DNA from 4 places in the Kitasatospora sp. NPDC059747 genome. Region 3 is predicted to be linked to each of the others. Evidence: riboswitches for the same ligand, from Rfam matches in the RefSeq annotation. Region 3 holds a riboswitch; each other region holds the start of a gene.
What was found. Region 3 has a riboswitch for cyclic di-AMP ahead of ACFV4G_RS35230 (transglycosylase family protein). Riboswitches for the same ligand answer to the same signal wherever they lie in the genome.
Positions count from the first base shown of each region.

Region 1: another riboswitch for cyclic di-AMP. It lies ahead of ACFV4G_RS20105 (transglycosylase family protein); the one in region 3 lies ahead of ACFV4G_RS35230 (transglycosylase family protein).
Region 2: another riboswitch for cyclic di-AMP. It lies ahead of ACFV4G_RS08280 (hypothetical protein); the one in region 3 lies ahead of ACFV4G_RS35230 (transglycosylase family protein).
Region 4: another riboswitch for cyclic di-AMP. It lies ahead of ACFV4G_RS05880 (M23 family metallopeptidase); the one in region 3 lies ahead of ACFV4G_RS35230 (transglycosylase family protein).

Region 1 covers NZ_JBHWGV010000043.1:7,534-11,479, forward strand. Annotated here, with positions in the region: gene ACFV4G_RS20095 (DUF397 domain-containing protein) at 1-150, opposite strand, end outside; gene ACFV4G_RS20100 (hypothetical protein) at 722-1,699, shown strand; cyclic di-AMP (ydaO/yuaA leader) riboswitch at 2,062-2,221, shown strand; gene ACFV4G_RS20105 (transglycosylase family protein) at 2,208-3,545, shown strand; gene ACFV4G_RS20110 (hypothetical protein) at 3,823-3,946, shown strand, end outside.
Region 2 covers NZ_JBHWGV010000013.1:11,649-15,594, forward strand. Annotated here, with positions in the region: gene ACFV4G_RS08270 (alpha/beta hydrolase) at 1-686, shown strand, start outside; gene ACFV4G_RS08275 (MoaF N-terminal domain-containing protein) at 806-1,135, opposite strand; cyclic di-AMP (ydaO/yuaA leader) riboswitch at 1,615-1,787, shown strand; gene ACFV4G_RS08280 (hypothetical protein) at 1,789-3,072, shown strand; gene ACFV4G_RS08285 (hypothetical protein) at 3,095-3,586, opposite strand; gene ACFV4G_RS08290 (IclR family transcriptional regulator) at 3,864-3,946, opposite strand, start outside.
Region 3 covers NZ_JBHWGV010000117.1:16,952-20,897, forward strand. Annotated here, with positions in the region: gene ACFV4G_RS35225 (cytochrome P450) at 196-1,479, shown strand; cyclic di-AMP (ydaO/yuaA leader) riboswitch at 1,690-1,858, shown strand; gene ACFV4G_RS35230 (transglycosylase family protein) at 1,864-2,793, shown strand; gene eno (phosphopyruvate hydratase) at 3,048-3,946, shown strand, end outside.
Region 4 covers NZ_JBHWGV010000008.1:121,297-125,242, reverse strand. Annotated here, with positions in the region: gene ACFV4G_RS05890 (GNAT family N-acetyltransferase) at 1-84, opposite strand, end outside; gene ACFV4G_RS05885 (hypothetical protein) at 127-1,056, shown strand; gene ACFV4G_RS05880 (M23 family metallopeptidase) at 1,114-1,947, opposite strand; cyclic di-AMP (ydaO/yuaA leader) riboswitch at 1,960-2,118, opposite strand; gene ACFV4G_RS05875 (YiaA/YiaB family inner membrane protein) at 2,371-2,661, shown strand; gene ACFV4G_RS05870 (alpha/beta fold hydrolase) at 2,804-3,631, shown strand; gene ACFV4G_RS05865 (TetR/AcrR family transcriptional regulator) at 3,670-3,946, shown strand, end outside.

The sequences.
Region 1 (3,946 bases), on a different contig from region 3:
CCCCGGCAGCGCGGCGAACTCGACGCAGTTGCCCTGGGAGTTGCTGTGCAGGCTCTTCTGCCAGACCACTCCCTCCAGCTCGGTGGCGGCCATCCCGTTGTAGGGACCGTACGAGCCGCCCAGTTCCTGCGATTCGTGCGAGTCGTGCATAGAAGTCTCCCGAAGAGCCCCGGAGTTGCGGTCCAGCGCGGCGCCCCCGGCACCCGCCGAACGAACGGGCCGGCCCCGTACCAGCCCGGCACAACGCCTCACTTGACGCGATGATAGCCCTTGTGCACGTGCATCAGCACGAGACGGTGCAGGTGCACGAGGCCTTTCACCGGCCGACCTGAACTCTTCACGGACCCTTCTCCTGACGGTACGTAAACGGACATAGCCGACCGAACCGGCCCGCTTCCGATAACCGGCCGTGAGCGGCTCCCCGCTAAATGTTGATCTTCGAAAGCCGGGAGTCGCGCACTCGTGACCCTCCGTCAGACCGCCCGTCGACTGTGAGACATCTCACGCGCCACAGGTGCAACGTGACGCCCCACCGGACACGTCTCCAGGAGATACCGGCGGACGCGCGGGGGTTGGGCCAGGTATGTCCGGAATATGACCTAATGACCGCTCATCGACCCGCGCACGCGAGAGCTCCGCGCGCCGCGCACACCACGCTCGCGCGAAACCGGCACGGCAGCCGACTGCAGCCCTGACGGGCCGATGTCCTACGATCTCCGCCATGAGCACCGCAGCCATCCCGGGCGCGCCACTGCCCGTTCGCACTCCAGGCTCCCGTGCGCGGGGGCGCCACCGTCGCCCCGAGCGCCCCGAGATCCCGTCCGGCTCCCCGGCCCTGGTGCTCGCCGTGCCCGCGACCGCCGGGCCCGAGTCCCGCTCGGTCGTCGAGGAGCTGCTCTCGATCGTCCGCAGCGAGCAGAACGGCGTCCAGACCGCGGTGGGCTACCTCCCCGGCGACGGCGCCGAGGGCGCGGACGGCACCGAGCGCAGCATCGGCGAGCTGCTGGCGGCCGCCGCCGAGGCCGGCGTCCCGGCACCGATCCTGGTACCCCTGGTGCCCGGCCCGCACGACTTCCTGCCCGAACTCCACGCACTCGCCGCCGAGTACGGCGCGCACGTCACCGACGTGCTGGGCCCGCACCCGCTGCTGGCCGAGGCCGTCCACGTCCGCCTGTCCGAGGCCGGGCTGGCCCGCGCCGACCGCGCCCGCCTGTTCGCCATCGCGACCGCCGCGGACGGCGTCGTGCTGACCACCGTCGGCGGCGAGGACGCCGCGGCCGCCGCCGGCATCACCGGCGTGCTGCTGGCCGCCCGCCTGGCCGTCCCGGTCGTCCCCGCCGCGCTCGACGTGCCCGGCTCGGTCGCCGCCGCCGTCGCGCACCTCAAGGAGACCGGCTCGCAGCGCCCCGCGCTGGCCCCGCTGGTGATCGGCCCGGAGGCGGACTCCGAGCTGCTCGCCACGGCCGCCGAGGAGACCGGCTGCCCGTCCGCCGCGCCGCTCGGCGCCTACCAGACGGTCGGCCAGCTCATCGCCTCGCTGTACCTGGCCGCGCTGCCGGCGCCGTCCGCGGAGGCCCTGGCCGCCGCGCAGGCCCAGGCCGAGGCCGAGGCGGCGGAGGCCGCCTCCGAGGGCTCCCGCGCGGCCCACGCCGCCGGTGGGACGGCCTCCGGGGCGACCGGGGAGGCCGCCGGCGAGTAACCGCCGACAACGCGTACGGAAGGGCCCGGAGCGATCGCGCTCCGGGTCCTTTCGGCTTGCGGCGTAAGGGAATTAAGAGCCGAATGCGCGAGATGTCCGTTCTGTGATTGTTTGCGATCGGGTGACCGCCCGTCATGCGATTCCTGAGAACCTGCCAGTTGTGCACATCCGCAGGTTTATTGCGAGAAAACGATCATTTTCGATCTTGGAGAAGGAAAGTTTTGGTGGCTTTCCATAATCCGTGATGCGCATCACAGGTATTTGCAGTTCGTACTTAAGTCTGCTTAACGTGCTCCCCGTTCGTGACCACACGGACCCAGCACATCCGCAACGCCGAGTCCTGCCGTCGGGTGCGCTGGAAGCGCGAAAACGCACCACGGCAGGAGCGGGGGACCCACAGGTAAGTCGCCCCGGACCGATCCACGGAACGGTCCTGGGCTAGGGGTGAAGCCGCGCCACAGCGCGGCCGGGCAACTCCGGCCCGAATCCGACAGCTCACCTCGCAGGCGTGGGAGAGGACCGCGTCTTCATGCTGCCCACCAACGGCACTCGCCTGTCCAGCCGCACCCGCCGCGTGATCGCCGCCCTCGGCGTCGCCGGCGTCGGCCTCACCATCCCCTGCCTCACCTCCGGCACCGCCTCCGCCGCCTCCGTCGCCACCTGGGACAAGGTCGCCCAGTGCGAGAGCAGCGGCGACTGGAGCATCAACACCGGCAACGGCTTCTACGGCGGCCTGCAGTTCACCTCCAGCACCTGGGCCGCCTTCGGCGGCACCTCGTACGCCCCGCAGGCCAACCAGGCCACCAAGGACCAGCAGATCGCCGTCGCCGAGAAGGTCCTCGCCTCGCAGGGCCCCGGCGCCTGGCCCGTGTGCTCCGTCCAGGCCGGCCTGACCGCGGGCGGCGCCCCGGCCGCCGTCGACACCTCCGCCGCCGCGAGCACCGCGAAGGCCGCCCCGGCCGCCCCGGCCGCCCCGGCCGCCCCGGCCGTCAAGCCGGCCCCGAAGCCCGCCGCCAAGCCCGCCGCCCCGGCGCAGGACCAGGCGCAGGCCCCGGCCGCCGCCGACTCCGCCAAGGGCACCTGGGCGCAGAAGCGCCAGGACTGGACCCAGGGAGGCACCACCCAGGCCGGTGCCTCGGACTACACCGTCGTGGCCGGCGACTGGCTGTCCACGATCGCCGACAAGCACAACGTCAAGGGCGGCTGGCAGCGCCTGTACGATCTGAACCGCGGCACCCTGACCGACGGTCCGGACACCATCTACCCGGGCCAGCACCTGTCCTTCGGCGACTCCGCCCAGGCTCCGGCCGGCCAGTCCGGTGACTTCAACTGGTTCGACCGCTCGCAGAAGCCGGGCCAGTCCTCCGCCGGGAACGCCGTGAACGCCCAGCCGGCCGCCGAGGCCCAGACCCCGGCCGCCAAGCCGTCCTCGAAGCCCGCCGCCAAGCCCTCCGCCCAGGCGCAGACCCCGGCCCCGGCCGTCACCGGCTCGATGGCCGCCGCGGTCAGCTTCGCCAAGGCGCAGGTCGGCCAGGCGTACGTCTACGGTGGCACCGGCAACGGCGGCTGGGACTGCTCGGGCCTGACCCAGGCCGCGCTGCGCGCCGCGGGCATCTCCATCCCGCGCGTCGCCAACGACCAGGCCGCCGCGAGCACCCACGTCTCGCTGGACAGCCTGCAGCCGGGCGACCTGCTGTTCTGGTCCAACAACGGCCAGGACTCCGGCGTCTACCACGTCGCCATCTACATCGGCGGCGGCCAGTACGTCGAGGCCGCCAACCCGAGCTCGGGCGTCCGCCTGCAGACCATCGCCAACTGGGCGCCGGACTTCGCCGGCCGCGTCTGAGGATCCTTCCGGAACCGTCCCGCCGGGGACGGGTGACGGATCGCGGATGACAGCGAACAGATGACAGATAACAGATTTCATCATCTGTTATCTGTCACCCGCCCACCGCCCCGGGGAGAGACTGGTCGCTCTCCCCGGGGCTTCGGCGTACCCGCCTCCGAAGTCCGTGCCGCCTCCCCCCGGCGCGCACCCGCGGCTCCGCGCATCGGAGCATTCGCGTGGTCAAACCCCGGCCCAGCGGGCATGCTGCTGCTCTGCACCCGAGGAGGAGTCACCCATGGCCCAGGTCACCGTCACGCTCGACGCGAACCTCGCGATCGACGCGATGATGCTCTCCGGCACCAAGAGTCCCCAGGACGCCGTCGAACTGATCCTGCGCGACTACCTGGCCCGCGGTCGCC
Region 2 (3,946 bases), on a different contig from region 3:
CCGGTTTCCCCGGGCAGGCCGAGAACCTGATCACGCGGTTCAACTACCCGGGCGCGGCGCTCAAGCTGCTCCAGGAGGGGAAGATGCAGCCGACCGTCATGGTCCTCATGCGTCCCTCGCCCGCCCTCCCGCAGGACACCGAGTGCGAGGACATCCCCGGCGGCGCGCAGTCCGACACGTACTTCACCAAGGACGTGCCCTCGGCGATCCAGGCGAGCTTCCGGGTCTCCGCCGACCCGCAGGCGTGGGCCTTCATGGGCAACTCCACCGGCGGCTACTGCGCGGTCAAGCTCGCCATGCGCCACCCGGAGGTCTTCCCGACCGCCGTCTCCCTCTCCGGCTACTACCGTGCCGCCGAGGACCCGACCACCGGCGACCTCTTCGGCGGCAGCCGGCAGCGCCGGGACGAGGCCGACCTGATGTGGCGGCTCAAGAACCTGCCGCAGCCCAAGGCGGCCGTCCTGCTGGCGGGCACGAAGCAGGGCGACGGCGACTACAAGCACGACACCGAGGCGTTCATCGACGCGGTGCAGAGCCCCGGCCCGATGAAGGTCTCGTACAGCATGCTGGAGACCGGCGGCCACAACTTCGAGACGTGGAGCAAGCTGCTGCCGTCCTCGCTGGAGTGGCTGTCCGAGCACCTCAAGGTTCCGAACCAGCCGAATCAGCCGGCCCCCGCAGCCTGAAGCCGGCCTTCGTAGGCTGACGGCCGGGCCCCGCAGCCGGACGGTCCCCGCGGCCTGACTCGCTGCAGCCGGCCGGCTTCCGCAGCCCGACGGTCGCCGGCCTCGCGGACCGGCCGGCCTCAGGCCACCCGCTCCAGCGTCCCCGTGTGGAGCTCGCCGACCCGGCCGCCCTCGCCCTCGAAGGTCCAGAACGCGCGCACCGTCAGCCGGACCAGGTCCATCACGTGGCTGACGGTGATGCCGCTCTGCTCCGTCCAGCTGACGAAGTACACCTCGGGCGCGACCTCGGCGACGTGGAGCGCCACGTCCTCCCACTGGCCCGCCGACTCGCCGAGGCCCTCCCAGCGCAGCCGCTTGCCGTCGGCCGAGTAGGCGTTGCGGAAGGCCGCGCCGTTGTCGGCCCGGAAGAGGTAGGTGCGGCCGGCGAAGGCGGGCAGGGGCGCGGTCATGGTGCGGCGGTTCCTCGTCTCTGCGGGAGGGGGCGCGGTGCTCTTGTGCACGACGGTGGATGTCGGACCTCCAATTTATCCGATCGGGCGAGCTCGCACGCCACTGCCAGTGAAGACGCACCCCCGTCACCGTCACCACGCAAGGCCCGCCAGGGCACCGCCGGCCAACAGGTGACACCGGCACCGGCACCGCGACGGCCGGCGGCACCCGGCTGCTCGGCGGGCGCGACCGCCTCGAACCCGCCGGGGCGCCGGACGCCGGGGTCCGGATCGGTGCCCGGCTCGCCCGAACATCAACGGCCCGCCGGGATGCCGGCCAACTGATCCACTGCGCACCGTAGTTGATCGACACGACTGTGAGCTGCGCGACAACCGGCCGAGACGAGTTGTCCGTTCACGGACCGACTGCCTAGCCTGCAACGGCGTCCGCCCTCGCGGACCCCGCCGCCGGGACGCCGAGTCCCGTCCACCCGACGGCGGGCAACCGAGCACCACAGCGGACGGGAGCGGGGGAACCAAGGTCAGCGCCACGACCCGGCACGCCCTCGCGCGTGCCGGCCGCGGCTTGGGGTGAAGCCGTTCCCACCGGCGGCCGGGCGACCTCTCAGTCCGAACCCGACAGCTCACCTCGCAGGCGTCGCAGAGGACACCCCATGCACAAGCCTGCCCGGCGCCCCGCGCCCCGCCACGCCCGCCCGTCCCACCGCGGCCGCACCGCCGCCCTCGCCGCCACCGGCGCGCTCGCCATCACCGGCGCCGGCCTGTTCGGCCTCCAGTCCGCGCCCGGCGCCCAGGCCGCCACCGGTCCGACCGTCACCCAGGACCGGCTCGCCCCGGCCACGATGGTCGCCGGCCGGGCCGCCACCGCGACCCTCACCGTCCACTCCTCGTCCTGCTTCACCGCCAAGACCGTCGGTGTCGGCGTGCGCGACGCGGCCGGCAACAACCTCGACTTCCCCGGCAACGCCAGCAATGTGCCGATCTGCCCGTGGAGCTACACCTTCACCAGTGGCGCGCGTGCCCTGCCGGCCGGCACCTACACCCAGTTCGGGTTCTGGCAGGACTTCGGCGGCGCCTGGCACAACCTGCCGTCGCAGCAGCTCGTCGTCTCCAGCTCCCCGGCCCCGACCACCACCCCGTCGGCCATGCCCACCCCCACCCCCACGCCCACCCAGGCACCCACGCAGGCACCCACGCAGACCCCGAGCGCCACCGCCACCCCGAGCACCCCGGAGCCGTCCTCCCCGATCGCCGGCAAGTCGCTGACCTGGTCCGACGAGTTCAACGGCCCGATCAACTGGGGCCAGCGCTGGGTCGGCGACAAGAGCACCGCGTACAAGTACGGCAACCACAACCCGGACGACAACAAGCTCGACTGGCTGGACCCGAACAACGTCAGCGTGGCCAACGGCGTCGCCACCTTCACCGCCACCCCCGGCAGCAACACGCTGGAGAACGGCAAGCAGTCCTGGAACACGGGCTTCCTCACCACCGAGGGCTCCAGTGAGGGCTTCCAGGTCAAGACCGGCGACTACGCCGAGACCCGGGTCAAGCTGCCGGCCGGCTCCGGCGCCTGGCCGGCCCTGTGGACCTGGAAGAACGGCAACGGGGAGATCGACTCCTTCGAGTACCACCCCGACAACCCGAACCTCCTGGAGCTGACCAACCACGTCAACCCGGGCAACTTCGACTACTACACCAACGCGAGCGCCGTCGCGAAGGACCAGTGGGTGACCATCGGCACGTACTACGGCGCCACCTCGGTGGACTGGTACGTCAACGGCGTGAAGGTGTTCTCGGACGGCAAGGGCGTCGGCGCGAACTTCTCGGCGTACCTGATCCTCAACCTGTCGGTGTGCGCGGGGCAGTACCACCCCGCGCCGCAGGGGACCGCCCCGATCACCTTCGCCGCCGACTACGTCCGCGTGTACCGGTAGCCGTCACCGGCCGTAGCGGACCTCAACCGGCAGCCGTCTCGACGACCCTGATGTCGAACGGCTGCCGGTTGTTGCGCGGGTGCCGGTCGTCCGGGCTGATCACCGTGACCTTCCCGCCGGTCAGCAGGCCCGTATGCGCCATGGGGGAGATCCGCACCGTGACGAGCGCGGTCGCGCTGCGTCCCTCGGGCAGGCCGGGGCCGAAGGTGCAGCGCACCTCGCGGCCCAGGAACGCCTCGCAGTTCTCGGGGAAGTACGGGCCCACCGCCGTCACCTCCTCCGGCAGGGTGACGATCACGGTGAAGGGCGAGGCGGTGGTGTCCGGGCCGAGGTTGGCGACGAAGGCGTGCACGGTCGTGGTGCCGCCGGGCGGCGCGGGGCTGGGGTCGAGCCGGACGACCTCCAGGTCGGAGTCGGACAGCGCCGCGGCCCGGCTCTCCGGCGCGAGCTGCACGGCCGGACGGGGGTCGGGCCGCTGCCCGGCCCACGACGGGACGGCGGTCAGCGTCGCCACCGCACAGCCTGCCGCCACGGCCACCGTCAGCCACGTCCCGCTCCGTGTCGCGTTCCCCGTCCTGCCGCGAAGCCTCTTGCGCCTGCGCTCCATCGCCGTTCACCATGCCCTCGTGCTCCGGCCGCCTGCGCTGTCGCGGGCCGCGTCCGCACCAGGGTGGCCGAGCGGCGGGCGGCCGTCGCCGCGCCCCGCCCTCCGTCCGCTCGAACGGAGGAACGCGTGCGCAGGAAGTCGACCAGTCCGACTTCCTGCGCATGACACCTCAACTGATCACCCATCAGGGTGCGAGGACCTGCCCGAGCCGGGCCGCGATCTTGTGCATCACCGGGACGAGCGAGGCCGCGCCGTCCTGCTGCTCCA
Region 3 (3,946 bases):
ACCCTCCGCAACAGGGGTTACCCCTCAGGTGACCAGGCTCACGCCTGCCCACCGTCCAAGAGCTGTCCAAAACCGGTCCACGCACTGTCCACGGGCCGTTCGCGGGGCGTTGAGGAACGGTCCGCGGGCCGTTGACGATCCGGTCACTCACCGTAGATGGCGGGGTGCCCCCGACCCACCGGATACGGTCGTCCCATGCCAGTTCAGCCCGACGCCGCCCGCCCGCCGCTCTTCACGTGGGAGTTCGCCGCCGACCCGTACCCGGCGTACGCGTGGCTGCGCGAGCACGCCCCGGTGCACCGCACCACGCTGCCGAGCGGGGTGGACGCCTGGCTGGTGACGCGGTACGCGGACGCGCGGCAGGCGCTGGCGGACGGCCGGCTGTCGAAGAACCCGGCGCACCACAGCGAGCAGGCGCACCGCACCGGCCGGGTCGGGATCCCGGGGGAGCGGCAGGCGGACCTGATGACGCACCTGCTGAACATCGACCCGCCGGACCACACCCGGCTGCGCCGCCTGGTGTCGAAGGCGTTCACGCCGCGCCGGGTGGCCGAGTTCGAGCCGCGGGTGCAGCAGCTCACCGACCGCCTGATCGACGGCTTCGCGCAGCGCGGTTCGGCGGACCTCATCCACGAGTTCGCGTTCCCGCTCCCCATCTACGCGATCTGCGACATGCTCGGCGTGCCGGCCGAGGACCAGGACGACTTCCGTGACTGGGCCGGCATGATGATCCGCCACGGGGGCGGCCAACGCGGCGGCGTGGGGCGGGCGGTGAAGCGGATGCGGGCGTACCTGCTGGAGCTGATCCACCGCAAGCGGGCGGACCTCGGGGACGACCTGATCTCGGGCCTGATCCGGGCGAGCGACCACGGCGAGCACCTCACCGAGAACGAGGCCGCCGCGATGGCGTTCATCCTCCTGTTCGCCGGCTTCGAGACGACCGTCAACCTGATCGGCAACGGGACGTACGCGCTGCTGCGCAACCCGGAGCAGCGCCGCCTGCTGCAGGAGTCGGTGGCGCGGGGCGAGACGGCGCTGCTGGAGACCGGGATCGAGGAACTCCTGCGCTACGACGGTCCGGTGGAGCTGGCGACGTGGCGGTTCGCGACCCACCCGCTGACCATCGGCGGGGTGGACATCCCGGTCGGCGACCCGGTGCTCGTGGTGCTGGCGGCGGCGGACCGGGATCCGGCCAGGTTCTCGGACGAGAACACCCTGGACCTGGCCCGGGCGGACAACCCGCACCTGGGTTTCGGGCACGGCATCCACTACTGCATCGGCGCCCCGCTGGCCAGGCTCGAAGGCCGGTCGGCGCTGGCCACGCTGTTGTCCCGGCTGCCCGATATCGCGCTGGCGGAAAGCCCGGAGAACCTGCGGTGGCGCGGTGGCCTGATCATGCGCGGATTGCGCGAACTTCCGGTCGAATTCAGTCCCGAGAGCCGTTCACCGCACGCGCTTCCCGACGCTCCGACACACTGACGGGACGTCGCGAACCGGTACGGATCGGCCGTATGAACACCCATCAATCCGGACAAACAACCGCCGTTGGTAGGCGATCGACCACGTGCCGTAATTTCTGTGTGATGTCTGCGATATGAGCTTGTGATTGGTCTGAGGATCTGTCTACTCTCCCTGGAGTTCGCAGCTGCGGACCCCGAGTGCGGAACGCCGAGTCCTGCCCGCCGCGCCACGGGAAACCGACCAGAACCCTGGGCAGGGGCGGGGGAACCAGGTTTGTTGCCGTTCCTCCACGGCTTGGGGTGAAGCCGCCCGAGCGGAATCGTTTCCGCAGACGGCGGCCGGGCCACCTCCCGGTCCGAACCCGACAGCTCACCTCGCAGGCGTGCGGAGAGGGACCCCTTCATGCTGTTCGTTGGAACCGGTCGTCACCGCCGTCGCACCCAGACCGAGAAGGCCATCGCCGTCGCCGGAGTGGCCGGCGTCGGACTCGCGATGCCGATCCTCACCGCCACCGGCGCCTCCGCCGCCCCGGCCTCCGCCTGGGACTCCGTCGCCCAGTGCGAGAGCGGCGGCGACTGGGGCATCAACACCGGCAACGGCTTCTACGGCGGCCTGCAGTTCACCTCCAGCACCTGGAAGGCCTTCGGCGGCACCGCGTACGCGGCGCAGGCCAACCAGGCCTCCAAGGGCCAGCAGATCGCGGTGGCCGAGAAGGTCCTGGCCTCGCAGGGTCCGGGCGCCTGGCCGGTCTGCTCGAAGAAGGCCGGCCTGTCGAAGGGCGGCGCCCCCGCCGCCGTCGACACCTCCGACGCCAAGCCCGCCGCGCAGCAGCACTCCCAGCCGGTGCAGCAGCAGCCCGCGGCGAAGCCGGCCCAGCCGAAGCCGGCTCAGAAGCCCGCCCAGCAGCAGTACCAGCAGCACACGCAGCAGGCCCAGCAGCAGCCGCAGGCCCCGGGCTTCTCCGGCAAGGCCGGCTGGGACGCCGACGCGAAGGTGTACTGGTACCAGAACAATGGCACCTGGTACTGGACCAGCCACCAGGGCGTCTACCAGCAGTACGCGGGCCAGGCCCAGCAGCAGGCCGCCCAGCAGCAGTACGCCCAGCAGCAGGTCCAGCAGCAGTACGCCCAGCCGCAGCAGCAAGCCCCCCGCGCCGCCGTCGCCCCGCAGGGCGGCCACGACTACACCGTCCACGCCGGTGACACGCTGTCGAGCATCGCGTCCGCCCAGGGTGTGCACGGCGGCTGGCAGTCGGTCTACGACGGCAACCGCGGCACCGTCGGCGGCGACCCGAACCTGATCCTGCCCGGCCAGGTGCTGCACCTCGGCTGACGCCGGCCGGAACCGGTGCGACACGCCACGGAGGGGGCCGACCCCGGATCGGCCCCCTTCGTCCGCTTCCGCCCCTTTTCCCGGGGAGCCCAGGTGAACTACCGGTAAGTAGCCCGGCCACACGCTGAGACGGGACCGAGGTCGGCGTGGCCCCGGGACCACGTGCGGTTAGGCTCTGGTCGTAACGACTCCGCAATCATCCCGCCGGCCGCACCACTGGTCAGCGGGACCCTGCTTCCGCAAGGAGATGCCTCGTGCCGTCCATCGATGTCGTCGTAGCCCGTGAGATCCTCGACTCGCGTGGCAACCCCACGGTCGAGGTCGAGGTCGGCCTCGACGACGGCAGCACCGGTCGTGCCGCTGTCCCGTCGGGTGCCTCCACCGGTGCCTTCGAGGCGCTGGAGCTCCGCGACGGTGACAAGAACCGCTACTTCGGCAAGGGCGTGGAGAAGGCCGTCCTGGCCGTCATCGAGCAGATCGGCCCGGAGCTGGTCGGCTACGACGCCACCGAGCAGCGCCTGATCGACCAGGCCATGCTCGACCTGGACGCCACCCCGGACAAGTCCTCGCTCGGCGCCAACGCCATCCTGGGCGTCTCGCTGGCCGTCGCGCACGCCGCCTCCGAGGCGAGCGACCTGCCGCTGTTCCGCTACCTGGGCGGCCCGAACGCGCACGTCCTGCCGGTCCCGATGATGAACATCCTCAACGGCGGCTCGCACGCGGACTCCAACGTCGACATCCAGGAGTTCATGATCGCCCCGATCGGCGCGGAGTCCTTCTCCGAGGCCGTCCGCTGGGGCGTCGAGGTCTACCACACCCTCAAGGGCGTCCTGAAGGAGCGCGGCCTGTCCACCGGCCTCGGCGACGAGGGCGGCTTCGCGCCGAACCTGGACAGCAACCGCGAGGCCCTGGACCTCATCACCGAGGCCATCCAGAAGGCCGGCTACGTGCCCGGCCGCGACATCGCGCTGGCCCTGGACGTCGCCGCCTCCGAGTTCTACCAGGACGGCGCCTACCAGTTCGAGGGCAAGGCCCTCTCGGCCGCGGAGCTCATCGAGTACTACGCCGGGCTCGTCGCCGCCTACCCGCTGGTCTCCATCGAGGACCCGCTGGACGAGTCGGACTGGGACGGCTGGAAGGCCATGACCGTCAA
Region 4 (3,946 bases), on a different contig from region 3:
CGCGTGCAGCGCGTCCAGTTCCTCCGGGGTGTGGTGGTACTCGCGGATGGCCAGCCGGGGGCCGGTGAGACGTACGGGGACCATGGCTGCCGACCCTACCCCCGACCAGCGGTTACCGTTCGAGCTATGAACGACGAAGACCTGCGGCTCGCCCCGCGCACCAGGGCCGCCGACCTGCTCGCCTGGGCGGCGGCGGAGGGCCGCACCCCGGTGGCCGAGGCGCCGCTGCGCACGGTGCTGGCGCTGCTGGAGCTGGGCGAGGGCAGGATGCGCGACGGCTGGCCCGAACTGACCTCGGACGCCGTGGAGCACCTGCTGTACGAGCGGCTCCACCTGTACGTCCAGCCCGCCCCCGACGAGGACCCGTTCGCGTACGGCGAGGCCGTCCGGCTGCTGGTCGACCACCAGCGGGCGGCGAAGCGGCTCAACGCCAAGCGGCAGGAGCGGCTGCACGCCGAGGCCGAGTGGCAGGGCGAGGTCGCGGCCGGGCTGCTGCGCCGGGCGGACCTGGTGACGTGGCCCCGGCTGTACGCGGTGCTGCTGCGCGCGCACGGGGTGGACGTCACGGACGGGGCCGCCGTGCGGGACTGGCTCGCCGGGTTCCTCGAACTGGCCGAGGAGGACCGGCTGGACGCGTTCGCCGCGCTGGCCGAGGCCGGGTGGCTGGACGAGCCGGACGAGCAGGGCTGGGGCCCGGGCCGGGTGCTGTCGGTCGGCATGGCCACGGACGGTGCGCGGCGGCTGCTGGAGCAGGGCCTGATGCGGCGCAGCTACCGCAACCTCGCCGAGCTGAACGCGCTGGGGCGCCCGATGCCGGACGAACTGGCCGGGGACTTCGGGCAGTTCGAGGACGCGGCGGTGCAGGCGGCGCTCGCGCTGTGCGGCGATTGGACGGTGCCGGGGCTGCCGCGGCTGCTGGTCGAGGAGTTCCCGGAGCTCGCGCCGGAGCCGGGGCCGGCGGAGATCGAGGCGTACCTGGCGCAGCTGCCGCAGGCGTCGGAGCCGTCGGAATCGCTGGAATCGTCGAGGCCGTCGGAGCCGTCGGAACGGGACTGATGCGGAAGGCCCCGGCCGGCGACGGTCGGGGCCTTTCCTGTTTGCGTTGCGCGGCGGCTAGGGGTTCAGGCCGCGCTGCTGGAGCCAGGTCTCCGGGTCGACCGGGGCGCCGCCGCCCGGGCGGACCTCCAGGTGCAGGTGGGGGCCGGTGACGTTGCCGGTGGCGCCGACCTTGCCGATCTGCTGGCCGGAGGTCACCGTGCCGCTGCCCTTGATGATCGAGGACAGGTGGCAGTACCAGATCTCGGTGCCGTCGGGCAGGGTCTCGACGATGCGGTAGCCGTACGCGCCGGACCAGCCGGCCGAGGTGATCGTGCCCTGGCCGACCGCGAACACGGCGGTGCCGGTGCCGGCGGCGAAGTCCAGGCCGGTGTGCAGGTGCGCCCAGTAGCGGGCGCTCTGGCCGTAGTGGGCGCTCAGGTTGTAGTCGCGCACCGGCAGCGTGAGGGCGGCGGCCTTGGCCTTCTCGGCGTCGTCAGCGGCCTTCTTCGCCTCGGCCTCCTTGGCGGCGGCCTTGGCCTGGGCCTCCTGCGCGGCCTGCACGCGGGCGCTCTCCTCGGCGGCGGTGCGCTGGCCGTCGGCCTGCTGCTGGATGCGGGCGGCGAGCGCGAGGCCGGGGTCTGCGGCGAGCGCGACCGGGGCCTCGTCCGGGGACTCGACGGCGGGCGCGGCGGCCGGGGTCGCGGAGGCGAAGCCGGTGGCGCCCAGGGTGGCGGCGACGGCGGTGACGCCGAGCAGCGGGGAGGCTCCGCGGGTCTGACGCGGCATCCGGTGGCGGTTGGCCTCGGCCTCCGGGGCCGGGAACTCGTCCCCGGCCGGACGGGGGTGGTCGAGGAGCTGGGTACCGGCGGCAGGGCCGGCGGGCTGTGCCGGGGTGTGCGTCGACGCCACGGAGGCGTGCTCCTTTCCTTCCTTCGCGCCTACCGGGTTAGCTGACGGGTTCGGAGCAGGAAGGTCTCCTACGGCCGGGCCGGGGCCCCGCCGATTCACCCCAAGGAACGTGGTTCCCCGGCTCCCTGACCTGCCCGGAGGCCGGCCGGCGGGATTAGGCGACGGCGCACGGTGCCGTCTGGGTACGGCGTTTCGACCGCGCTGCGTTATCAAACGTTAATCCTAGGGCGCCCTGATTCCAAGCCATCCGCCCGGGACGGCCGACAACCGGGCGGGCGGCTTGTGCCCTATGACTGATTTGCGACTCTTACCCACCCCTGGCACTACTTAACGTGATTGGGCATCACCGAACGACGGCCCGACCAGGCCCGTCTGAGTACTCCTACTCATGTGCGGCGGCCGGACCGCCGCCATCCTGGCGCCATGAACGCACCGATGCAGTCACGCACCACGGCCGCGTACTACCTCCAGGCCGTGCTCTCCTTCGCCCTGTCGGGCACCGCCCTCGCCCTCGGGATCGCCTACCTGCCGGTCGGGGCCTGGACCCGGGCCTTCCTCGGGATCGGCCTGCTCTACACCGTCACCTCCTCCTTCACGCTCGCCAAGGTCATCCGGGACAAGCAGGAGACGAACGAGATCGTCACCCGGGTGGACCAGGCCCGGCTGGAGAAGCTGCTCAGCGAGCACGACCCGTTCAAGGTCGAAGGGACGTGAGGGGGCGGGGTGCCGGTCGGCGCGGACGGCCTCCTCACATCGGGCGGGCCGATAGCTTGACGGCTAAGGCTATTAGCCTTAGCTTTAGGGCTATCGGCAGCACCGCCGATGCCACCGCAGCAGCGGACCGAGGAGGCCCACCATGAACGGCACCACCACCCCGGACACCCAGTACCTCGACGTTCCCGGCGGCCGGATCGCCTTCGACGACACCCTGAAGGGCGACGGCACCCCCGTCGTCCTCCTCCCCGGGATGCTCGACAGCCGCCGCTCGTACCGGCACCTCGTCCCGCTTCTCGCCGCCGCCGGCCACCGCGTCATCACCATGGACCTGCGCGGCTTCGGCGAGTCCTCGATCGCCTGGAACGACTACGCGCCGGGCGCCATCGCCGCCGACGTCCTCGCCCTGCTCGACCACCTCGGCATCGAGCGGGCCGTCCTGGCCGGCAGCTCCTACACCGGGGCGACCGTCGTCAAGGTCGCCGGGGACGCGCCCGAGCGGGTCGCCGGGATCGTCCTGATCGACGCCTTCATCGAGAACCTCCCGCAGAACGCCCTCATGCGCGGCGTCGTCCACGCCATGGGGACCGTCGTCATCCACTGGCCCGCGTTCTGGGGCTTCTACCACCGCAAGCTCGCCTACCCGGGCGCCAAGCCGGCCGACTTCGACGCGTACGTGGCCGGGCTCGTCGACGCGCTGCGCACCCCCGGCCGCAGGACCGCCACCCGCGGACACGTCCGCGGCGACTCCTCGCCCGTCGGCTGGACCGCCGCCGTGCGGTGCCCGGCGCTCGTCCTCATGGGCACCAAGGACCCCGACTTCCCGAAGCCGGAGGTCGTCGCCGACCGGCAGACCGCGGCGCTCGGCGCCCGGAAGGTGATGATCGACGGCTCGGGGCACTACCCGATGGCCGACAACCCGCAGGCCGTCGCCGGTGCCCTGCTGCCCTTCCTCGCCGAGATCGCCTGAGCCTCCTCCCCCGGATCACGACACAGAGAGACCGAGCCATGCCCCGAGTCGGACTGACGCCCGAGCAGGTCGTCGACCACGCCCTCGCCCTCATCGACGACCAGGGCCCGGACGGCCTCACCCTCGCCGCCGTCGCCACCCGGGCCGGCGTCGCCACCCCCTCCCTGTACAAGCACGTCAGCGGCGGCCTCACGGAACTGCGGCGGCTCATCGCCGTCCGCGTCACCGAGGAACTGGCCGCCCGACTCGCCGACTCCGCCCTCGGCCGCAGCGGGGACGACGCCGTCGCCGCCGTCCTCCGCGCCTACCACGCCT